Alkalihalophilus pseudofirmus: one gene and its partner. The protein of the gene in region 1 interacts with the protein of each later gene in a pairwise test. Links are inferred from orthologs where the notes say so. Each region holds a gene or a part of one and is shown on either strand. Other genes may lie near its edges.

Region 1 (17,794 bases):
TGCAGCATCTTTCGGTGCAGATGCTTCCTCTTTTACTGGTGTTTCTTCTTTTACCGGCGGCGCGGCAGGTACTGTTTTGGCAGCAGACTGTGCTTCTGGGGCGGTTGCTGTAACAGGCTCGGCAGCATCAACTAGCTGTACTCCGCTGTTCTTTTTAAGAGTGATCTGTTCCTTTCCTTCTCCTTTTACGGTTACTTCTGATAAATTAGAACGGTCAAGCGCACGGATAAGTTCTTTGATTTCACTCACTTTATACATGTTGGTCATCTCCTTTGCTTATTCAACAATTTTATTTAACAATTTTGTTTAACAATTCTATTTAACAGTTCAATGAATCCGGTTTCAAAAAGAACCGTTGATTTTCAGGTTTTTGCAGTGCTTCTGGCGTTAAAACAGAGTGCATTACTAAGTCAGCATAAATTAAGGCAATATCATTTATTGAATATTTACCTGTATCCTTATACCACTTGTACGTCCAGTTCGTCATTCCAAAAATGGCCATAGATGTAATTGGAACTGGTATTTCTTTTCTAAATTCTCCTTGCTGAATGCCTTCTTCTACCACTCTAAACATCATTTTTTTATAACGATCACGCTTAACTTTGATCGTTTGAAAGTAATCTGAGCTCAAATATAGGGACTCTTGGTAAAAAACCGTTACGTGAGGACGATATAATTCAAACATCATAACAAAGGACTTTACGGTCTCGTACAGCCTTTCTGCTGGTGTATTATAGCGTGTGTATGCATCTTCTGCTTTGGTTAAGATGTATGTAATAAACGAGTCATGGATCGTATATAAGAGTTCATCTTTAGACCTGAAGTTATGATAAAATCCACCTTTTGAGGTCCCGCTTTCTTTCACAATCTTATCAACAGTTACAGCATGGAACCCTTGTTCTTCAAACAATAATAAAGCAGCTTCAATAATCCGATCCTTTGTCGGCTTAACACTCATCTCGTTCACTTCACCTCTCTCTGTTATTTTCGACCGACTGGTCAGTCTGTTAACAAAATTGTACGAAACGTTCCGACTATTGTCAATATTGTTTCTGTAATCGCTTGCAATTTTATTTTTATTCACTCTAAAAAACCGCTATTTCCGAGGAAATAGCGGTTTTTTCTACATACATTATTTTCGGTAAAGAGGCAGCGTCACACAGCGAAATGCTCCTCCTGATTTAATTATTTCAGATAAATCCACTTCAATAATCTCGAATCCTGATTCTTTGATTTTAGCATTTGTCTCTTTATTAAGGGGCAAGGCAATCACTTTTTTATTGCCTATACTCAATACGTTTGTCGCTAAAGTAAATTGTTCTTCTTCTGATACTTCAATTAATTGATATCGTTCCTCTAACAATCTCACCGCCTCATCATCAATTGCCTCCGGGTAAATTAATGCCGTATCATTGGAAAGGGGATTAAATACACAATCTAGATGAAGATACTTCTCATCAAACTTTATTAAGTGGATCTCATGATTCGGGTGAGCAGCTCTGAGCTGGTCGACGGTCAGCCTTGATGTACGGCTGCTGTCCCCAACATAAATGTGGCTTCCATCTATTATGACGTCACCACCTTCAATCGTTCCTCCTTCTACCTCTGTATAGGAGTACTCATGATCTTCTAGGAATTGTTTTAAAACTTTCTCCTCGCCTTGACGAATCGTTCTTTTCAACGCTCCTACATAAATCGTATCATCAATTGTGAAACCAATATCTCTTGTGAAGACCTGTTCTGGATAATCTTTTCTTGCGGGAAGTAAATGGACATCGATCTGCTCTCTCTTTAATGTTGAAACAAGTGCTTCGTGCTGTCTTTTCGCTTTTTCAACGTTAATATTCTCTTCTTTGTAATGCTCTTGTGTATCATTAATCGCTTCTTCTATTTTCATATAGTCTGGTTCACAAAGTAAGACGGTTTTTAACGTGTCATATTCTGTTTGGCATCCTTTTTGCTTCATCATTCTCACCTTTTCATCATGATTTTTATTAAAACGTTTATTTTTTATATGTAGGGAGGGCACGTATCTTTTTTCAATCTCATATGATAATGAGAAGAGGGTGTTCGTAAGGAGGCTAGATCGACAATGGAATTTCAAGCCAATCGTATGAAAAAATTAATCGAGCATGATCGCTTTTTAATGTCCGCCTATAGGGACCTGTTAGAGAGTAACTTGCATGTAAAGCCAATGAATGAAGATGCAGCTCTTCATTATTTGTTTAAAGTATATGTACAGTCTGAGCCAATTTTGCTTAATGCATACAATCATTTAACAAACGATTAAGCGTAGATTAGAGAGAAGTGGCTGCTGTAAAAACAGCCCACTTCTCTCTTTTTCTGCCTACGATAGGACCGCTAAGCCCTTCTACCCGTTAACATGCGAACGATAAAGACAATAAGTGCAATCACTAATAAAATGTGAATTAGGTTTCCGGCTATCTCAAAGCTAAAGCCCAACAGCCATAGTATTAAAATAATAATGAGGATTGTCCACATACAGTTTCACTCCTTTGTTATCATTTGTTCTTATGTTGTTTGTTCCCTCATTACACATTTTGAAACCTAAAAAAACAAACGGCAATGATAAACTGCCGTTTGTTTCTTTAAAACGATTGGACTTCATGTTTGCACTTCATGATTGCACTTCAACAACATCTGTCCATGCTGGAATGGGGTCGTTAAATGTTGTCCAGTCTTGGTTCATTTCTTCCTCTGTTACTAAGCATTGATCAAAATACGCTTCTATTTCCTTTCGATCCAATTCAAGACCTATAAATACTAACTCAGTCATTCGATCTCCATGTTCCTTATCCCACCGCTCACGAATCTCAGGCTCTTCTTCAAGGATGATTGCTTTATCCGCATCGTTCATAGCATCCACCCATAACCCGGCAGGTTCAAATACCATAGATGGCCCTGCCTGGCTTAATAGAGCGGCAATATTATTTCTTGTCGCAATCCAGGCGATCCCTTTAGCACGCACGATCATACTTGGCCAATCTTGGATAGCATTCATAAGTCTTTCAGGATGAAATGGTTTACGCCTTCTATAGACAAAGCTTGATATACCGTATTCCTCTGTTTCTGGAGTATGTTCTGTTTGAAGCTCTTTTAACCAGCCAGCAGATTGACTGGATTTCTCAAAATCAAACAGACCAGTATTTAAAATATTTTCTGGATCTACTTTTCCTTCTGAAATCCTTAAGAACTTTGCTTGAGGCTGTAACGTACGCAGCACTTGCTCCATCTCATCTATCTCTTCATTGCTTACTAGATCACACTTATTTAATAGCAAGACATCACAAAATTCAATTTGATCAATTAAAAGGTCAACTATTTCACGTTCATCTTCATCATTGACGGCTTGTCCTCGATCAAGCAATGATTCTCCTGATTCATAGTCATGCCAGAAGCGATAGGCATCAACAACTGTAACCATTGTATCTAAGCGACAAACTGTTGTTAGATCAATACCGCTTGCTTCGTCTGCATAGGAAAATGTTTGAGCAACTGGCATAGGTTCGCCGATTCCTGTAGATTCGATCAGAATGTAGTCGTACTTTCCTTCGTTTGCCAGTCTTTCGACTTCAACGAGCAAGTCTTCTCTTAATGTACAGCAAATACAGCCATTCGACATTTCCACTAGTTTTTCATCGACCCGCGAAACCCCTCCGCCACTCTTCACCATGGATGCATCAATATTTACCTCACTCAAATCATTTACAATAACAGCTACTTTAAGTCCATCTCTATTATGTAGTATATGATTTAAAATCGTTGTTTTCCCTGCTCCTAAATAGCCGCTTAACACCGTTACAGGCAGTTTATTCATTCTCACTCACACCCTAATACGTAATAATTACGATTTAAACTTTATCATTTTATGCTTGGCAAATCAATCATTTTTCTGTAAGATTAGAAATTAAATCGTAATTATTACGTTTTGAAAGGGGTGTCCGTTATGCAAGATTGGGTAATTATCGGTGGCGGTATTCAAGGGATTACGTTAGCCAGCTACCTCTTGGCTAAAAAATATGTTCCGATTGAGCAGCTAACCATTATCGACCCGCACGAAGAACCTTTAGCGATGTGGAAACATTGTACGAAAAAAGTGGGGATGTCTTATTTGCGCTCTCCTTCTATTCATCATTTGCAGCCAGAACCATTTGGACTAGAGGCCTTTGCGAAGAAAAAAAATCTACATAAGCAACAAGCTTTTGTTCCTCCTTATGACCGGCCAAAGCTCTCATTATTCAACGAGCATTGTGAACATCTAATTAAAGATCATCAAATTAAGCAAAGCTGGGTTCAGGGGCGTGTAAACGGCTTAAAGAAGAATACGGATTTCTGGATGATTCAATTAGAGAGCGGGGAGGTGATAACAAGCAGACATGTTGTTCTTGCTATAGGAGTAGGTGAACAGCCTATTTGGCCAGATTTTGCCTATAGCTTAAAAGAAGAAGGAGCGAAAATCGAGCATATATTTGATCAGACCAAGTGCATAACCTCCGAAGAAGATCAAGTATTAGTAGCAGGAGGGGGAATCAGCGGTGTTCAAACCGCATTAAAATTAAGTAGTGAGTTAAAAAACCCGGTAACCCTTTTGACTAGACATCCATTTCGAGTAAAGCAGTTTGATTCACATCCAGGATGGCTCGGACCAAAATATATGCGGCATTTCTTGAAGAAAAAATCATACGATCAAAGAAGATCGCTGATTAAACAGGCTAGAAACCGCGGTTCGCTTCCGGCTGAGCTGCGCACTATGCTAAGAAGGGCTGAATCAGAAGGTCTAGTGCAGTCGATAGTGAATGAAATAGCTGAAACGTATTATGATGGGCGTATTCATTTGACCTTTCAAGATGGCACTTCTTGGTACGGCGACAAAGTAATTTTAGCTACAGGCTTTCACCCTAATCCACCTGGTATGGACTGGCTCACCCAAACGATAGAAGAAGAGCATTTAACTTGTCATACTTGCGGCTATCCAATTGTAGATGATCATACGCTAGAATGGAGTGAAAATCTTTTTGTCTTAGGGGCACTAGCAGAATTATCCTTAGGACCAGTTGCTAGAAATATATCCGGAGCTAGAAGAGGCGCAGAAAGAATAATAGCTGCACATAGCGGCTGACAGCTTGAAAAAGCATCGTATGTATGAGCAGATGCTTTTTCAAGTGTAAACTATTCAAATGTGAGGTGAAGCTCATATCCATTTTCTATAATCATTTTCCCATTTTTATGATTTTCGATGTGCTCTTTATATGCTAGGGAATGAGCAGAGAACGCTTCTCGATCTCCGGACTCTAGTGCTTGATCGATTGAAATCAGTAATTGAGATTTCTTAAAGTGGTACATTGAATATTCAAGAACGGCCTGGGCGTAAAGAGACTGGACTGTTGATTCTGTACGTTTTTGAAGTGACTTAATAATTTCTAATTGTCGGTAAACGTTGTTATCCATCGCAAAGTGATTATTCATTGCGTATCCCTCCTTAGCTTTCTCTTTGTTCTACTATACCCTTCACTGCTATTTTCAAACCATTCACACATCTTTCTTGTGAAAAAATTATCCTCTTTAACCTGCCTAAAACTACTAAAAAACAGGCAGCTTTATTTCTAAGCCTGCCTGTCTGTCGTTAAAATTACATTGATTTTTCTCTTTTTATTTCTTCGCCGCGGGCTTTCCGTTCTTCTTTCGTTAGTTTAGGACATGCATAGCACTTCTTGCCGCCCTCCTTCACATAACTCATGCAGCACGCTGCTTTTACTCTAACCGGCTCTATGGGCTCCCACCAGCTGTCCACATAGCGAAAGGTTACATCATATGGATTTCTTTTTAAGCCGAAACCTCGCAGTCGACCTCTCTTAACGTGTGCAGATCGTCATTTATTTGTTTCTTTCTCTCATCATCAGCGGTCACCATCCACGCCTCTTGCTGCTTATAGAATGGATTACATAGAAGCCCAAAAGCCTGCTGAATAGGTAAAGTCGAGGTAAGGGCAACCATTTCTATTACCGGACGAAGACGGTCAAATAATGCTTTATACTTCTCAGTTAACACTTTTTCTCGATCACCTTCAGGAAGCTTAGTGCAGTCGGCTTTAATTAAGGAAAAGCCAACTTCATCTCCTTTTACATAGAAGGCCAGATCTTCATAGTCAAGCCAGGAGTCATAATGAGATACGGTGTATTGATGTGCTGTACATAAATAAGCGACCCACTTCATCATATTCGCGCCGCCTGCTCTTTCATCAAGCCCTTTGCATGCTGCTGTTCGCTCTTTCATGACCTCCTTCATTACCGCTTCTTTTTGAAGTTCATTTAACTTATAATATGAATCCGCTTCTTTGTTTAATTGATTTATCTTAATAAAGAATGTTGCCTCAAGCTCTTTTTTTAAATCTTGGTTAAATGGTTCACCATCAGTCATACTAGCAGCTCCCTTCGTTTATGTATTGCTTTTTCTCTATTACCAATCTTTTAAGATTAATGTTTTCGTTTACACTATATCATAATCGATTCAACGTTATCATGCAGGAGCTGTGCAAAAGAGTTCAGTTTTAATTAGTTTATTTTTAATTCATTCATTTTTAATTAGTTTGCTTTTTCCATTATTAACTAGTTGTTTTTTTAAGGCCTTTTGCATATAATAAGAACATAAGTTCGTATGAGGAGGATGAAGATGATGGCGAAGCTGACTAGTGACGAGCATCAAGCCCTTCATCACTATATTTTACTTTTAGTAGCCAGGCAAGTTCTTGAACGCGACTTTTCGTACCTAGAGCAGGCTAATTTAAAATTAGCTCACCCTTATCTCGAACTAACTAAATCCGTTCTTGATCATATCAGTAAAGAACTAAAAGCGATGAAGACTTATTTGCATGCCCATCACATTACCATTGACAGCAGAAAACAAGAGGGGTTATTTAGTGAATATTACTACCGTCATAAAGGATATGAAGGAGTGACTAGGGTTTTAAATGCTCATTTAAAAAACCAAGTGCATGATTATGTTACATCCTGCTTTACTACATTTAGAAAGCCTTCTTAATTAAAAACCCCCCTCTTACTCTCCTGACAAAAAAGAAAGTGAATCACGCAAAGTGACTCACCTTCCTGCTTTTTTAGGTTTATTTTTTCTTAAAACGGCTTTTTTGATTCGCTTTTAGCTGCTTAAGCATATCAGTGACAGGAGATTCGGAAATTCGCTCTTCTTTTTTCATATGCTTATTAATGACCAGACGTGCATGCTCCCTCTCACCTTGCATGTTTACTTCTACTTCAAAGGAATCTCCTTCACATACATCAGGCGGTAGATCACTTAGTGGTATAGTGTATTCTTTTTCGCTTTCACCAACAAGCAGCACAGCTGCTTTGTTATCTACAATGCGATCAAGTACAGCAATCATTTTATCCCTCCTATACAATCAGCAGTTAGTTCTTCAAACAAGCTAGCTCTTCTTCTATAATCTCAGAGAGTCTCCCATCACCAATTCCATTAATATCTGTTAATTCGTTCAAATTTGTAATAGGTCGCATGTCTATAAGCTGCTGGGCTCTTTCTTCTCCGATATGAACAATCATTGTTAACTCGTTTATAGAAGCTTCATTTATATTTATACAGCTGTCACTAGGTCCGTCCTCATTTAGAGCAGACTGCTGATTATTTTCCGTATGTATTGATATACTGCTGCCGTCACTGATCATTTGAATCGACCCATGAAGATCTGTTCCATACCACTCAAGATTTAATTTATCAATTCTCTCGATCACTTCCCGGTGAGGGTGACCATATTCATTATCTGCTCCTGCAGAGTAAACGGCATACATTGGATCCACCTTACGTAAGAACGCCTCCTCGCTTGAGGTAGAAGAGCCATGATGCCCTAACTTGATAACATCGGCCTGAAGGTTCACTCCATTATCCACTAATTCCAACTCAATTTCTTTTTCAATATCAGCCATAAACAGCCACGCTATCTCACCATGCACCATTCGAAGCCCAATAGCTCCTTCATGAAAATCACCTGTTAATTCAGTGGGATTAATCACTTCAACCGTTAAAGAACCAATTTCAAACTCTTCACCTGCTCGCGGCTCATAATAGTCAGCGCCCGAATCTGCAATAGCCTGAATCGCTCTTTCAAACGTTCTAGTCGTATGATCGTCACCAGACATCCACACTTCTGTGACGGGAAATTCAGCTAGTACTTGAGCCACTTGGCCGATATGATCAGCATGTGGGTGAGTTCCAACAAACAAGTCAAGTTCAGTAACCCCCGCCTCTTTAAGAAGAGAGACCACTTCATCCCTGTCATGTCTGCCTGCATCAATTAAAACCGTCGAGTCTTTCGTTTGCAATAACGTTGCATCTCCTTGATCTACGTCTAGAAACGTTACGATCAGTTCTTTTTCGCCAATCTCCTTTACCGTTTTTTCTTCAGAGGTTTGACTTATCTCACTGCATCCACTCAGCAGCAACATCAAACAAATCGTAAATAATACCGTCCTCATTTCAATCTCCCTACCCTTTTTTCGCCTGTCTATATCAAAGCTTGATTCATTACAATCATTAATTATACAAGAAAAAAAGAAATCATGGCACTTGGCTATGATTTCTTTTTGACGTTTATCCTAACACTTTATTAATGGATTCTAGCACACGGTCTGCTTGAAATGGCTTAACAATAAAGTCTTTTGCACCAGACTGAATGGCATCAATCACCATTGATTGCTGTCCCATTGCAGAACACATAATCACTTTTGCAGAAGAATCTGTCTCTCTAATCGCTTTAAGAGCTTCAATTCCATCCATTTCAGGCATAGTAATATCCATTGTGACTAAATCGGGCTTTAATTCTTTATATTGATTGACTGCTTCTGCTCCATTAGCCGCTTCTCCAGCAATCTCAAACCCATTCTTAGATAAGATATCTTTAATCATCATTCGCATAAATGCCGCATCATCTACAATTAATACAGACGCCATCTAAATCACCTCTTCACCTTTGCTCTATGTATTTATTTCTTTCATTACGATTCTTGTATCACTTTTTCCAAGTTTAAGAGCGTAAATAAACGCTTATTAAGCTTGACTACACCTCGTAAGTATTCAGCTTCAACGCCGCCGACCACTTCAGGGGTCGGCTCTATTTTATCAACTGGAATATCAATGACATCGTTTGCCCCATCAACGATAAAACCAATCTCAATGTAACCTTTTTGGATCACAAGAATTCTCGTCGCTTCATCTAACCCTTTTTCTTCAATGCCAAATCGCTTTCTAAGGTTAATAATTGGTGTAATAACACCTCTTAAATTCATTACACCGGTGACAAAGGGATATGTGCTTGGAATTCTAGTGACGGGCTGCATCCGTTCAATCGATTGAATATAATCTACTTCGATGGCATATTCCTCGTCTTTTAATTGAAAAACAATGACTTTCATTTCTGTTCTCGCAGCTGTTTCATTAGACACACGAAGGCCCCCTCACTCGTTCATTACTTAATTAATGCGTTGGTATCTACAATAAGAGCCACTTGGCCATTTCCTAAAATCGTAGCTCCTGAAATGGCAAACACGTTTGTCAGATAGTTTCCTAGAGATTTTAGTACGATATCGTGCTGTCCAATTAATGAATCAACGACAAGCCCTGCTACTTTATCACCTTTATTAATGATAACAAGTGAATAAAAGTCTTCCGTTTGCGACTCACCAGGAACTTCAAATATATCTTTTAAGAACACAAGCGGGACCACTTTACCGCGGAAATCAATCACTTTTTGATTGTGAGCGCTGTAAACATCCTGCTTATTAACAATGGCTGTTTCAACAATAGAGGATAACGGAATAGCGTATTTCTCTTCTTGTACTTCTACTAACATGACATCAATAATAGATAGCGTAAGCGGTAGTTGAATAGAGAAAATAGAACCTCTGCCAAGTACGGAATTAACCGTGACGATGCCGCCTAATGATTCAAATGTATTACGAACAACATCAAGACCCACGCCTCGGCCTGACACATCTGTTATTTTCTCAGCTGTACTAAATCCAGAGGAGAATAACAGTCCAAAGACCTGCTGATCTGTCATCTTTTCTGCCTCTTCTTCTGTTACCACTCCATTAGATAAAGCTTTATTTAAGATTTTTTGACGATCAATCCCGGCTCCATCATCTTCAATTTCAATAAACACATTATTTCCGCTATGGTAGGCCTTTAATTTAACCGTACCCTCTTCAGACTTTCCATTAGCCAAACGAACATCAGGCGTTTCAATTCCATGATCGATTGAATTTCGCAACAGATGAACTAATGGATCGCCGATTTCATCAATAATTGTTCGATCAAGCTCTGTATCGGCACCAACAATCTCAAGGTTCACTTTCTTGTTTAAGTCTTTTGACAAGCTGCGAACCATACGAGGAAATCGGTTAAAAACTTGCTCAACAGGCATCATTCTCATATTTAGAATGATCTCTTGCAAATCTCCAGAGATTCGTGACATTCTCTCAACCGTTTCATTAAGTTCATTATTCTTTAATTCACTAGCTATTTGCTCTAGTCTTCCTCGGTCGATCACAAGCTCTTCAAATAAATTCATTAGAACGTCAAGACGTTCAATATTCACTCGAATCGTCTTATTTGATTCATGTCCTGCTTTTTTAGTTTCAGCTTTAGTTTGAACTCCTGCTTCTTTTCTTGCCGGGCTCTTTTTATCGGTTGGTTGTTTAGACGGTGCTGCTTGCTCTGTCGGTTCAGAGCTGGTGCTTTTCTCACCGTCTGCGAGCATTTCTTCTTTACTCGTCAAGTCAGCTTTTTCAACCGGCTGGACTACAACATTCGTAATCTCTGAAACTTTTAATATACGCTGCTTTATTTCCTCAGCTTCAACCTTTGAGACAAGCGTTACCATAAATGTCTCATCAAACTTCTCTTCTTCTAATTGATCAGCACTTGGAGTTGATTTAATGACTTCCCCAACCTGCTCTAATACTTCAAACACCATGAATACCCGCGCTGCTTTTAACATCGCTTGTTCATCTAATGTTACTTCAATCTGATAGGCATAATACCCTTGTTCAAAAGACTGCTCGAGCACGGTTCTTTCAAACTCATCATACACTTCAGTCAGCTGAACATTAGCAGCAGCTGGAGTTGCTGCGGCCGCTGCCGTTTCTTTTTCCGCAAGGGATGCTGCTTCTAGGCTCTCACCCTTCTCAATTGCCTCAAGCTTTGAAACAACGGCAGAAACATCACGCTTGCCCTCTCCGCCAGAAGCAATGTCTTGTACCATCGCTTCAAGGTCATCTACTGCCAAAAAAACGACATCCATCACTTCGGACGTAACACTTAATTTTTGATTGCGAATAAGGTCGAGTACATTTTCCATGTTATGAGTTAAGTGTGCTAAATCTTCAAAACCCATTGTTGCTGCCATTCCTTTAAGTGTATGAGCAGAACGAAAGACCTCACCGACAATGGATAGATCATCCGGAGTTTGTTCTAATTTTAGTAAATGGTCGTTGATCGATTGTAAATGTTCTTGACTCTCATCAAGAAACACATCTAAATACTCTGAATTCATCAAGCTCTTGTTCACCTCAATGGTCACTTAGTCCTTCATGTTAAGAGGAACCTGCCGACTGCTATTTCTTTTATCATAGCACATTTTCCTAAAACATGAGTATTTATTCATAGTAAAAATTGAATATCTTTTCTCTCCGATTTCAAGACTCATCCTTGTAGATAAAGGGGATATACTGCCTCACAAAAGGCATTACGGTAAAAAACTCCTGGAAGCTGCGGTTTTATCCTTTAAGGTGATATTCCATCAACATAGGTCTTTATACCTTAAATATTGTTCATATTCCTCTGTGGAAAGCGGCTTCGCATAATAATAGCCCTGAACAAGATCACAGCCTTGTTTTTGTAAGAAATCAAGCTGCTCTTTTGTCTCCACTCCTTCTGCAATAACCTTTAACTCCAGGGAACGGCCTAGATGAATGATCATTGATATAATGGCTTCTCCTTCTTTCCCCTTCCCGATCTTCTTGACAAATGACTGATCAATTTTCAATTCATGGACGGGCAGCTGCCCTACATACTGCAAAGAGCTGTATCCAGTCCCAAAATCATCTAAACTGATCCTGACCCCAACTTTAATTAATTGGTTTAATATATCCAGCGTTCGATCTAAATCAACGGTTACACTTTCTGTAATCTCTAAATCCAAATATTCTGGAGGCAGTTTTGTTTCTTTTAAGATCTTTTCGATGGTATGAACAATATTGTGTTGGAGGAATTGTTTCAAAGAAAGATTGACTGACATCGGTACTTTAGGGTAGCCTTCATTAATCCACTTAGCTTTCTGCCGGCATGCTTCTCTTAAAATCCATTCTCCAATTGGAATAATAAGACCGGTTTCTTCTGCAATCGAGATAAACTCACCAGGGCTAATCGTTCCTTCTATTGGGTGCTTCCATCTGACAAGCACCTCTTCACCACAAACATCCCCTGATTCTAAACAGAATTGTGGTTGATAATAGAGGTCAAATTCTCCTCGGTCAATTGCTTTCCTCAAATCATTCTCCACATGAAAATACCTTGAGAACTCTTGATACACATCGCGATTATAAACTTCCAGCCGATCCGACCCCTTAGCCTTAGCACGGTACATGGCAGCATCCGCTGAAGTAAGCAAAGCTTCTGCATCGATTCCATTTTCAGGAGACAATGCAATCCCTACACTGCCTGTTAAGGTAAATTCAAATCCATCCATAATCAGAGGTTCACGAATAATCGTTAAGAGATCTTCTGTTAATGAAACAGGCTCTTCTTTTTCCTTCACATCTGTCATTACTACCACAAATTCATCTCCCCCAAGACGAGCGATCATAGATTTCTCAGGGAGATGAGCTTGCAAGCGTTCAGCAATATGTTTGAGTACCCGGTCTCCAAATAGATGACCAAGCGTATCATTAACATATTTAAAACGATCTAGATCGATAAACAGAACGGCTAGTTTCTCCTTGCTTCCAGCAGCATGAAGTAATTTATTTTCTAGATAGTTCATAAAACAGCGTCTATTCGGAAGGTTCGTCAATGGGTCTTCGTTTGCGAGACGATAGACTTCATCTTGTTGTTCGCTGCACTCAGCTGCTGATTTTTTCATTCCGAGAACAACTGCCCCTGCCGCCTTATGCTCAATGATGGTTGGAATCCAGGTATATACATAAGAGTGAGTGTAATCAACACTACCAGCCTTCTCCGAGTGGGATACGTTCCCGCTCATCACCTCATCCCACGCCTTCTCATCATATATATCGGTCAGATGTTCAATTTTTTGATTGATAATTTCCTTACGTGTCCACTCATTCATATGTAGCCCTGCTTCATTTACCCTCACACATTCACCTGCTGCATTAATCACCAGCAGCAGATAGGGGCTGTGTTCAAATAAAGACATATATTCTTTTTCTAAATCGGAGAACCCGGCTTGTGTTTCATCGAATTTCATCGCGTTATCCACTCTTTCCTTAGAAATCTTTTCCATTCATTATATACTTCATTATACCATGATCAGAACTCACTAAAAAAAGCCAACCAACAGGTCAGCTTCAGTGAAAACAATCGACAACAGATGAGATGACTTTTACATTCTTATGAAAAGAAGGGGGCGCATCCGGGTGTATGTACAAGCCATCCATGCCTAGTAAAACAGCGGGAGCCACATCATTGATGTAATTATCACCGATTGATACCGTGCGATTTGGTTCAACCTGATAATCGGCAAGCAGCTTCGTAAACAACCGGCTCGTCTCAACTGGCTTTTTAGCCGACGGAATCACTTCTTTGAACATATCTGTTAATTGCAGTTCATGTAATAGACGATTGACGTCATCGATATCGCTATTTGTCACAAGAACGACCGAGGTTGTAGCGGCAAGTCTTTCAAGTGATTCTTTTAACCCCGGCAGCGGATCGAGAGTGAAGGCATCAGTCACCATAAATTCTTTTGTTGCTACATAACTTGAATAACAATCTTCTACTCCGTAATGCTTCGCACATACAAAAGGAAGCCACCAGCCATCTCCTATCGCAATCATCGACTCAAAATCAAAATTAAGGTTTTCTTGATAAAGATCCCGTGTTTCTTGTTCTGATAAAAGAGAGCCATCCCATCTCAAGGCCTCCGTCACAAGGAGAGTCATAGGGTCGATTGTTAAAACAAGATCCTTCTCTACATCATAGGCTTTCCCAATCGTAACGGGGTGCTCCCCTTCTTTCATCTTCTCGTAATCAGAAGCAAACTCTTTTTGCTGATCCTCTTTTACTTTTTGTTTTAAGTGATTTGCATAATACTCAAAATGCTCCCCACCCTCATATAACGTTCCGTCTAAATCAAAAATAATCAAATCATACCGTTCTAGCACAGACATTCTCCTTTCAAAAAAATTAAACACATATAGTCATCGTAACATTAATCACACGCTGTTCTTTTACAGTTTTCTACAAAAAACTTAAAGATATTGTTAAAGATGTAAATTTGTAAAGCGATTATAAACAATGTGTAAAAATACGGCACAATGTGTAGATTTGTCATTGTCTATCCTCCATAATCACAGCTGTAAGACAAACAAATACATACGAGGTGGGGAAAAGAAATGAAAAAAGTGATGACTGCTTTACTTATGATGCTGCTCGCATTAATGCTCGCTGCTTGTGGGGAGAGTAATGAGGAAACAACAGCAACCCAAGATCCAGAGCCACAAGAGGAAGATACAGAAGTTGAAGAGGATGCAGGAGCTGCTGAAGGCCTGCCTGATGAACTGATTATGGGCTTTGTACCATCACAAGATTCAGACAAGATTGCTGACACAGTAGCACCGCTAGCTGATCGTCTTTCTGAGGAATTAGGAATCCCAGTATCGGGACAAGTAATGACGAACTATACAGCATTAGTTGAAGCAATGGGAAATGATCGTGTTCATATCGGCTTTATCCCAGCTTTCGGTTATGTTCTTGCAACCGAGCGTTATGACAACGTTGAAGCTATTCTAAAATCTGTTCGCCACGGTTCTTCTACATACCGAGCACAATATACTGTTCGTGCAGATTCTGGCATCGAATCAATCGAAGATCTTGAAGGCAAAGTATGGGCCTTCCCAGATAACGTTTCAACAAGCGGCTACTTATTCCCTGCTGCTCAGTTAATGGATGAGTATGGTGTAGAAGCTGTAGAAGATTATTTCAGCGATTTAATCCAAGCTGGTTCACATGACAATGCCATGATTATGGTTCTTGAAGGCGATGCTGATGTTGCCACTACATTTGAAGATGCACGTACAGCGATTGAGGGCGATTATCCTGAAGCAATGGATGAGTTAGTGCAGCTTGATTTCACAGCTGATATTCCTAATGACACGATCAGCGCTAACACAAACATGCCGGCTGACTTTATCGAGCAGATTCGTGCCGCTTTCTTATCTTTCAATGACGACGAAGAAATGCTTACGATTATGGATGAAGTTTATAACTGGACAGGCATTGATGAAGCAGCTGACAGCGACTACGATGTGGTCCGCAGCACCTATGAAAAGTTCAAAGATGATGGAGCAATTTCTTTAGATTAACAAGGTTCACAAATAACCTTTAACATGACGAAGGGGGAGGAATGATTCTCCTCCTTTTTATTTGCCAGGCTTACATCAGGAAGGGGTACTATCATGATTGAATTTAAACAGACATCTCTTGTTTATCCAAATGGTACACAAGGCTTAAAAAATATTAATCTCAAAATCAATGAAGGAGAGTTTGTCGTCATTGTTGGATTATCCGGTGCGGGAAAATCGACTCTCATCCGCAGTATGAACCGCCTTGTTACACCAACTGAGGGGGAGCTGCTTATAGATGATGAAAATATTCTTTCATTTAATCAGAGAAAGCTTCGTGAACTTCGCACAAAAGTAGGGATGATCTTTCAAAACTACAATCTCGTCAAACGATCAACGGTGATGAAAAATGTCATTTCAGGCCGCCTCGGTCATACGGGAACTCTCAAAAGTTTATTAAGCCTTTATTCTCAAGAAGATCTTGCGCTCGCTCATCGCAGCCTAAAACGTGTGAATATCGCTGAAAAAATGCACCAGCGCGCCGATCAACTTAGCGGCGGCCAGCAGCAGCGCGTAGCGATCGCCAGGGTTCTTACGCAGCAGCCAAAAATCATTCTCGCCGACGAACCGGTAGCTAGTCTTGATCCCCCGACATCGCATCAGGTAATGACGTATCTTAGAAAAGTAAACCAAGAAGACAAGATTACAACGATCGTTAATTTACATTTTATAGATATGGCGATGGAGTATGCTGACCGCATTATCGGGATGCGTGCTGGTGAAGTTGTGTTTGATGGGCCTGCGAGTGAAGTAACGGAAGAAACTTTTGAAGAGATATATGGACGAAAGATCAGAGAGGATGACCTTGTAGGAGGTCAAGATGATGAGTAACGGAATAAATAATGAAACGAATAACAGAACATCTATTGCGCTCTATTCTGTAAAAGTCAAACGTCAAATGTCGGTTATTCTCCTTGCTATTATTGGTTTATATATTTATACCTCAATTGCAACAGAATCATCTCTTATCGATTTTATTGACGGCTGGTCAGGATTTGAGCGAGTGGCAAAGGACCTCTTCCCTCCCAATTGGAGTTATGCTCCGCAAGTGTGGGAATACCTTGCTGAGACTATTCAAATGGCGATCATCGCAACCACTTTTGCAGCGCTCGCAAGCATTCCTATTTTTCTTTTATCTGCTGCCAACTTGTTTCCTAGTAAATGGGTTCACCAGCCTGTCCGCTTTATCATGAATGTTTTGCGTACAATCCCGGATATTCTATTAGCAGTTATTTTTGTAGGGATTTTTGGTGTAGGGGTCTTCCCCGGAATTATGGCCCTTTTTATATTCTCATTAGGGATTTTAGCAAAGTTAATGTATGAAACGATTGAAGCTATAGACACCAATCCGCTTGAAGCCATTCGCGCATCAGGAGGGAACACGCTGCAAGTGATCTGGTATGCGGTCATGCCGCAAGTACTGCCTCAGTTTGTTTCATTTGGTTTGTATGTATTTGAAGTTAATGTGAGGGCCTCTGTCGTTCTCGGATTTGTCGGGGCTGGCGGTGTGGGGCTGCTTCTTCAACAGCAAGTAAGCTTCTTCAATTACCCGCGTGTGATGACGATTATTCTCATCATCTTTATTGCTGTTGTCATCATTGATTACATCAGTAATAAAATAAGGGAGAGACTTGTCTAATGGAACATAAGCTGACACTTAAGAAACAAAGAACGAAGAAACAATGGATTGGATTTAGTCTTATTACAGCAACAGTGATCGCTGTATATTTATGGACCTTTATAGGAATTGATATTAGATGGACTCGGGTATTCAGCGAGCGTTCGATTGACAATTTCAGCCGGGTGATCCCCCAGCTGTTCTCACCCGATTGGTCCGCTTTTGGAAAAGTAATGGAGCTGATGTGGCAAACGCTGCAGATGGCCTATACCGGAACTCTGCTTGCAGCCATATTAGCCATTCCCTTTGGTTTTTTTGCTGCGAGTAATATGGTTAAAAACAAACTATTAAATACCTTTTCAAAATGGCTGCTAGACGCCATTCGTGCCTTTCCGGAGCTGGTTCTTGCGTTAATGTTTGTTGCTGCAATCGGCCCCTCTCCTTTTGCAGGGGTTTTAGCGATTGCAATTGGTTCGATCGGAATGCTTGG
Region 2 (7,442 bases), 470 kb from region 1 along the record:
AAAAAACTGAAAAAGCAACACCTAAAAAAAGGCAGGATTCCAGAAAAAAAGGGCAGGTTGCTAAAAGTACAGATGTTAATACAGCTATTATTCTTCTTTTAGTCTTTTTATTTTTATGGTTTTTTGGCGGAGCCATCATAGGATCTACGTTGATGGATTTAATGAAACATGTATTTCAAACGTATCTCTTAATGGATGTCACTCCAAGAAGTTTTGAAGCCATGTTTAAAGAAATTGTGATGGAAGCGGCCGTTGTGTTACTTCCAATTATGCTTGTGGCAATGGTTGCAGGGGTTGCGGCGAGCTACATTCAAGTCGGTCCATTATTTACCACTGATCCGCTTAAAATGAAGCTCAGTAAAATTGATCCCATCAAAGGATTTAAAAGAATCTTTTCTGTACGAGCTATTGTTGAATTGCTGAAATCCTTATTAAAAATAGCTTTTGCTGGTGTGGTGGTATTCGTTATTCTGTGGTTTAACTTAGAAGATGTCCTTCTGTTAAGTCAAAAAGCGGTTGCTGATGGATTTTATGTCATTGCCCAGCTGACCGCATTAATGGGTGTAGCTGTTGCTGTCTTGCTTTTGTTTTTATCGATCCCAGATTATCTCTATCAGAAATATGACCATGAAAAGCAAATTAAAATGTCCAAAAAGGATATTAAAGATGAGCACAAAAACATGGAAGGGGACCCGAGGATCAAATCAAAGCGTAAGCAAAAGCAAATGGAAATGGCGATGCAGAGAATGATGCAGGAAGTCCCTAATGCAGATGTCGTTATCACAAACCCGACTCATTATGCGATTGCTTTGAAATATGATGAGGAAAAAGCGGATGCTCCGATTATTGTTGCTAAAGGTGTAGATTATGTAGCCCAGAAAATTAAAGGGATCGCAAGTGAACATGACGTGGTGCTGGTTGAAAATAAGCCGCTTGCACGGGCACTGTATGCCAACGCTGACATAGGAGATCAAGTGCCGGAGGATATGTTTAAAGCTGTAGCCGAGGTGCTTGCTTATGTGTACCGTTTGAAAAACAAGCAAGTGAATTAAATTTGTATGAAAGTTAGGAGAGAAGTTTTGTGAGGCCAAGAGACTTATCGGTATTACTGGGCGTTATTTTAATTGTCGTTATGCTCATTATTCCATTACCACCAGGGATACTGGACTTTTTAATTATTATAAATATTTCTCTTGCGCTCATTATCATTTTAGTTGCAATGAGTACAAATGATTCACTGCAATTTTCGATTTTCCCGACCTTATTATTACTCGTCACTTTATTCCGGCTGGGACTAAATGTTTCTACGACGAGGTCTATTTTAGGTAATGCAGAAGCAGGAAATGTTATCGATACATTTGGTAACTATGTGGTAGGCGGAAACGCCCTTGTCGGGTTTGTTGTCTTTTTAATCTTAATTATTATTCAGTTTGTGGTTATTACCAAAGGGGCTGAACGTGTATCAGAGGTTGGAGCGAGATTCACCCTAGATGCGATGCCTGGTAAACAAATGAGTATTGATGCTGATTTAAATGCAGGAATGATTTCTGATGCTGAAGCGAAAGGCCGTCGTGAGCGTATTGAAAAAGAAGCTGATTTTTACGGGGCGATGGATGGTGCGAGTAAATTCGTAAAAGGTGATGCAATTGCAGGTATTGTGATTGTTATCATTAATATGATTTTTGGTCTTGTTATTGGGATGATGCAAATGGGAATGGATCTTGGAACTGCAGCAACGACGTATACCCTTCTTACAGTAGGCGACGGTCTTGTCAGTCAAATTCCAGCCCTGTTAATTTCTACAGCAACAGGTATTATTGTCACACGTGCCGCCTCAGATGGTAACTTGAGCCAAGATTTAACGAAACAGTTATTTGCCTTTCCGAAAATGCTTTACGTAGCAGCAGGGACGATTTTCTTATTAGGGGTAGCAACACCGATTGATAAATTTGTAACGTTTACGGTGGCTGCACTGCTTGCCTTTGGGGCCTTTCAACTGTCTAGGATAGAGAAGGGCTCCGTTGAAGAGGAAGAAACAGAAGAAACGGAAGAAGAAAAAGATGATATGAAATCACCGGAAAGTGTGGTTTCCCTTCTGCAGATTGATCCGATTGAATTCGAATTTGGCTACGGGTTAATTCCTCTTGCGGATGCAAATCAGGGCGGGGATTTGCTTGATCGAGTGGTCATGATCAGAAGGCAAATGGCACTAGAACTCGGTATGATCGTTCCGGTTATTCGGATTCGTGATAATATTCAGCTTCAGCCAAACGAGTACACGATTAAAATAAAGGGTAATGAAGTAGCAAAAGGTGACCTTTTGCTCGACCACTATATGGCGATGAGTCCTGGTGTAGAGGATGAATCAATTGTGGGTGTTGAGACAGTCGAACCAGCATTTGGTCTGCCGGCTCTCTGGATTGGTGAAGAAATGAAAGAACAAGCGGAACTCTCAGGTTATACAGTAGTGGACCCGCCTTCTGTCGTTTCCACCCATTTAACAGAAGTGATCAAACGCCATGCCCATGAATTATTAGGTCGTCAAGAAACGAAACAGCTTGTTGAACATCTACAAGAAACGTATCCCGCTTTAGTGGAAGAAGTGACGCCTAATACGTTATCTACTGGAGAAGTACAAAAGGTGCTGACCAACTTATTGAAAGAAAACATTTCGATTCGTAATTTGCCGATTATTTTTGAAACATTGGCTGATTACGGGCAGATGACAAAAGATATGGATCTCGTTACAGAGTATGTAAGACAGTCTTTATCACGGCAGATTTCTAGGCAGTTTACAACTCCAGGGGAACCTCTCTATGTCATCACATTAAGTGGAAGTGTAGAAAAGAAAGTTGCTGATGGAGTTCAGCAGACCGAGCATGGAAATTTCTTGTCAATGGATCCTAATGTATCGCAGCAGATCTTAGAATCAGCTGCCGGCGAAGCTGACCGTCTTCAAGGAATGGGTCAAGTGCCTGTCATTCTTTGTTCCCCTGCTGTCAGAATGTATGTGAGACATTTATTAGAACGCTATCTTCCGCATGTGCCGGTCCTTTCTTATAACGAATTAGAAGCAAATGTAGAAGTTCAAAGTGTTGGAGTGGTGAATGCAGAATGAAAATAAAAAAATATACAGCAGCCTCTATGCACGAAGCTATGAAACTAATTCGAGCAGAACTAGGTGATGAAGCGGTTATTCTAAGTTCAAAAGAAGTAGAGTCGGGCGGGTTTCTAGGCTTCTTTACAAAGAAGAAACTTGAAGTCGTAGCAGTCATTGACCCAATGCCTGATTATAAGCCGGCAAAAAGAAATGAGGTAAGAAGAGCACCTGCTGTCTCCTCTGTACAAGTCGAGAGGAATATACAACCAGCCGAGAGAGCAGGACGTTCTGATGAAGATCTAGTCAAAGAAGTGAATGAATTAAAAAAGCTGATAAAAGAAATAAAGCCTGCACAAATGCTTTCTGAACAAGAATATCCTCTGCCCTTTCAAACAATAGAGAACCAACTAAAAGAGCAGGGGGTTTCACGCTCCATACGTGCTGAAATTTTAGGAACTCTCCTTAACGAATGGTATAAAAAGCCGGAACAAGATAGAGACCCGAAAGCTTTACTAAATCAAACCGCAGAATGGCTGAAAAAAGAGCTGTCCATATTACCTGTAGGCGGCCTTCGCTTTGAAAAGAAAATCATTAATATTGTAGGTCCTACCGGGGTAGGCAAGACAACAACCATTGCAAAAATAGCCGCAGAATGTGTGTTAAAACAGCAAAAAAAGGTAGCTCTTATCACGACCGATACCTATCGAATTGCAGCGGTCGAACAGTTGAAAACATACGCCAAGATTTTGAATATCCCGATAGAAGTTGCTTATTCAATAGAAGATTTTAAAAAAGCGAAAGATTTATATAAGCATTTTGATGTGATTCTCGTTGATTCTGCAGGAAGAAATTTTAGAAATAAACTTTACGTCGAAGAGTTATCTAAAGTCATGGACTTTACTGAAGAGGCAGAAACTCTTCTTGTTTTAGCCTTAACTTCTAAATATGAGGACATGAAGCAGATCATTGCTCAATTTTCCCTGCTTCCTATTAAACAAGTTATTTTTACAAAGCAAGATGAAACCTCGTCATATGGTGCCTATATTAATGTCCCGCTAGAATTTGGCTTAGGTGCAGCTTATATTACCAATGGTCAAAATGTACCAGATGATATGAAAGAAGCAACGATCGAACAATTAATTGAACCCGTATTAAAGGAAGCTGAACATGAATGATCAAGCAGAAAGCTTACGACGCATTGTAAGTCATTCGGGCGGACCGGGTGCTAAAGTAGTCGCTGTAGTAAGTGGCAAAGGCGGCGTAGGGAAGTCGAATGTATGTCTTAATTTTGCTCTTAGTTTAATTAAACTTGATAAAAAAGTAGCTATTATTGATTTAGATATTGGAATGGGCAATCTTGATATCTTAATGGGAATGCAATCAAAACGAACGATTGTTGATCTGCTGAAGAGTGAATGGACGATTTGGGATATTATTGAGAAAGGTCCAGAGGATTTATCTTACTTAGCAGGAGGTTCAGGTTTTTCTGAATTGATAGAGCTTAAAACGGAGGACATGGAACGCTTCCTGACTCAATTAAATGCATTAGAGACGGAATATGACTATATATTTCTTGATATGGGGGCAGGTGTGACAAAGGAAGGCTTGAAGTTTATTCTTGCCGCTCATGAAGTGATGGTTGTGACAACACCTGAACCTACTGCGATGACCGATGCTTATGCCATGATTAAATACATCTATTTACAAGATGAGACAAAAGAAATAATGGTGATTGTTAATCGGTGTGAAACAAGCCGAGAAGGAGAACAAACGGCAAGTAACTTTAAAAGAGTAACAAAAGAGTTTCTAAGAAAAGAAATTAGTGTACTTGGAAGCCTGCCAGACGACCGCTCTGTCAGCCGAGCGGTCAAAGCACAAAAACCGTTCGTTCATTTCGATAAAAAATCGAATATATCAAAAGCTATGAGGGAAATGGTTTTACGTTATACAGGTACAAAAAGACCTAAACCCAGCTATTCTTTTAGTCAACTTATTAGAGGACTAAAACGAAAAATAGTTGATTAAAAATAGTTGATTAATGAAAATGAAGTTAATGAAAATGAAGTTAATGAAAATGAAGTTAATGAAAATGAACAATAATGAATGAACAATAACGAAAGATAAACAACGAAATGAAAGAACGCAGGAAGACAGTCCATATGAAAGAGAGAGGTGATCATATGGTAGAGCAGATCAACGTTTTGGTAGTAGATGATTCTGCATTTATGAGAAAAGTAATCAGCGATATGTTGAATAAAGACCCCTATATACATGTTGTAGGTACAGCAAGGAATGGAAAAGAAGCCCTCACAAAACGTGTGTCTCTTGCTCCGGATGTCATTACCTTAGATGTAGAAATGCCTGTAATGGATGGGATATCGACACTTGAACAATTAATGAAGCATGATCCTATTCCTGTGGTTATGATCAGCAGTTTAACAAAAGAAGGAGCTCTTCAAACGCTTCTTGCTATGGAGCTTGGTGCTGTAGATTTTGTTGCAAAAACGTCAGGAGCCATATCCCTAGATCTGCATGTGATTGAAAAAGAAATTGTGAAGAAAGTAAAGCTCGCGAGTCAAGCAAACCTAATGAATAACACAAGTGGGCGCCATATACAGCAAATACCTTCATACCGTCCTTTTGTGACTAAGCACTCAACAAGCAGCAGCAATAAAAAAATGATTGCTATTGGAACATCCACTGGCGGACCTAAGGCATTAAAGGAAGTATTAACAAACCTGCCCAAAGAAATTGATGCACCGATTGTCATTGTTCAGCATATGCCAAGCGGATTTACACAATCTTTAGCCCAACGTTTAGATACGATCTCTCACATTGATGTGAAAGAGGCCGCTGGCGGGGACATCCTTCGAAATGGAACTGCCTATATTGCACCTGGTGGTTCGCATATGGAAATAATGAAAACGGGTCAAGCGTATTCTATTCATCTGAATAAAGGTGACATGAGAAGAGGGCATAGACCTTCAGTGGATGTCTTATTTGAATCACTAGCGAAGTTTCCAGACTTACAAAAAATTGCTGTTATTATGACAGGCATGGGTTCAGACGGCAAAGCAGGTTTAGAGAAGTTAAAAGAAAACGGCCTTTGTTTTTCTATTGCTGAATCGGTTCGTACATCGGTAGTATACGGGATGCCAAAAGCAGCAATCGAAGCACAGTTAGTTGATGAAATAAGTGATCTTGATAAGATAAGTGACCATATTATGCGTCATCTTAATCAATTTAAATGAAGGGGAGTTATCCATTGGGTGAATTGAGAGATCTAAATCAGCTTAAGCCATTTCATTTAGATGTGTTAAAAGAAATTGGGAATATTGGGGCTGGTCATGCAGCTACTTCGCTTTCTACATTATTAAGACGCAAAATAGATATGAAGGTTCCTAATGTTAGAGTGGTTCCTCTGCAGGATTTACCTGATCAAGTTGGGGGAGCAGAGGCGGAGGTAGCTGCTATTTTTTTGCGGATTGAAGGCGATGCGCCAGGCAGCATGTTTTTTTTATCAGAGATCGACCAAGCCGAGCGCTTAATTCGATCACTTATTGAAGACGAGGATTTTCAATTAAAGCAGCCTCCGTTTGATCAAATTGGACTATCTGCTTTACAAGAAGTAGGAAATATCCTCTCAGGCTCTTATCTTTCATCGTTAGCAGACTTTACTAAACTTAATCTTCAGCCTACGGTACCTGGTTTGAGTATAGATATGGTCGGAGCAGTATTAAATTATGGTCTGATGTCAATCTCTGAAGTGAGTGACCATGCGCTTGTTATCGATACTCATATAACAGAAGCAGACAATGAGAGTGAAGAAACGTCAGGTCATTTCTTTCTATTGCCAGATCCTGACTCATTTCAGGTGATTTTTAAAGCTTTAGGGGTGGACGTGGATGAGTGAGGTAATCAAAGTGGGGATGGCAGATTTAAAGCTTGCCGCACCGCCCAATACAATACGCACCTCTGGATTAGGGTCTTGTGTAGGTGTGGTCATCTATGATGAAATGACAAACATTTCAGGCATGGCCCATGTGATGCTCCCTGATTCAAGTCAATCAAAACAAGTAACATTAAATACAGCGAAATATGCAGATACAGCGATTAAAGAATTGTTTAACAAAATGATCGCTGAAGGGGCACGATCTTACTCCCTTAAAGCCAAGATGGCGGGCGGTGCACAGATGTTTACCTTCCAAAGCGGCAGCGATGTGATGAGAATCGGACCAAGAAATGTAGAAGCAGTTAAGCTTGCATTAAAACAATTGAGGATCCCAGTATTGGCGAGTGATGTCGGGGGAAAAAGCGGTAGAACAATTGAGTTCGATCCTGT

The links.
Region 2: the proteins of PQ478_RS16275 (region 1) and PQ478_RS13765 interact in binary tests that used the Escherichia coli proteins (3 or more experiments, as listed by UniProt). The link is inferred for Alkalihalophilus pseudofirmus from one-to-one orthologs.

Annotation. Positions count from the first base shown.
Region 1 is NZ_CP117835.1:3,031,852-3,049,645, forward strand. What follows is about bases 9,056-12,039. They hold PQ478_RS16275 (chemotaxis protein CheA), read right to left. Parts: upstream 11,600-12,039; coding sequence 9,512-11,599; downstream 9,056-9,511. Other genes in these bases: PQ478_RS16270 (chemotaxis protein CheW), read right to left, coding at 9,056-9,488; PQ478_RS16280 (EAL domain-containing protein), read right to left, coding at 11,846-12,039. Also shown: accB (acetyl-CoA carboxylase biotin carboxyl carrier protein), read right to left, coding at 1-258; PQ478_RS16210 (TetR/AcrR family transcriptional regulator), read right to left, coding at 320-958; PQ478_RS16215 (dimethylarginine dimethylaminohydrolase family protein), read right to left, coding at 1,133-1,966; PQ478_RS16220 (hypothetical protein), read left to right, coding at 2,093-2,290; PQ478_RS16225 (lmo0937 family membrane protein), read right to left, coding at 2,362-2,502; PQ478_RS16230 (GTP-binding protein), read right to left, coding at 2,639-3,838; PQ478_RS16235 (FAD/NAD(P)-binding protein), read left to right, coding at 3,968-5,140; PQ478_RS16240 (IDEAL domain-containing protein), read right to left, coding at 5,191-5,487; PQ478_RS16245 (hypothetical protein), read right to left, coding at 5,845-6,438; PQ478_RS16250 (YhjD family protein), read left to right, coding at 6,691-7,059; PQ478_RS16255 (DUF3006 domain-containing protein), read right to left, coding at 7,139-7,417; PQ478_RS16260 (MBL fold metallo-hydrolase), read right to left, coding at 7,443-8,522; PQ478_RS16265 (response regulator), read right to left, coding at 8,638-8,997; more of PQ478_RS16270, read right to left, coding at 9,042-9,055; more of PQ478_RS16280, read right to left, coding at 12,040-13,531; PQ478_RS16285 (HAD family hydrolase), read right to left, coding at 13,632-14,447; and 4 more genes. UniProt on the Escherichia coli protein: Involved in the transmission of sensory signals from the chemoreceptors to the flagellar motors. CheA is autophosphorylated; it can transfer its phosphate group to either CheB or CheY.
Region 2 is NZ_CP117835.1:2,570,637-2,578,078, reverse strand. The notes cover bases 4,310-7,305. They hold PQ478_RS13765 (protein-glutamate methylesterase/protein-glutamine glutaminase), read left to right. Parts: upstream 4,310-5,259; coding sequence 5,260-6,351; downstream 6,352-7,305. Other genes in these bases: PQ478_RS13755 (chemotaxis protein CheD), read left to right, coding at 7,006-7,305; PQ478_RS13760 (chemotaxis protein CheC), read left to right, coding at 6,375-7,013; PQ478_RS13770 (MinD/ParA family protein), read left to right, coding at 4,310-5,125. Also shown: flagellar biosynthesis protein FlhB, read left to right, coding at 1-1,052; flagellar biosynthesis protein FlhA, read left to right, coding at 1,082-3,118; flagellar biosynthesis GTPase FlhF, read left to right, coding at 3,115-4,275; more of PQ478_RS13770, read left to right, coding at 4,268-4,309; more of PQ478_RS13755, read left to right, coding at 7,306-7,442. UniProt on the Escherichia coli protein: Involved in chemotaxis. Part of a chemotaxis signal transduction system that modulates chemotaxis in response to various stimuli.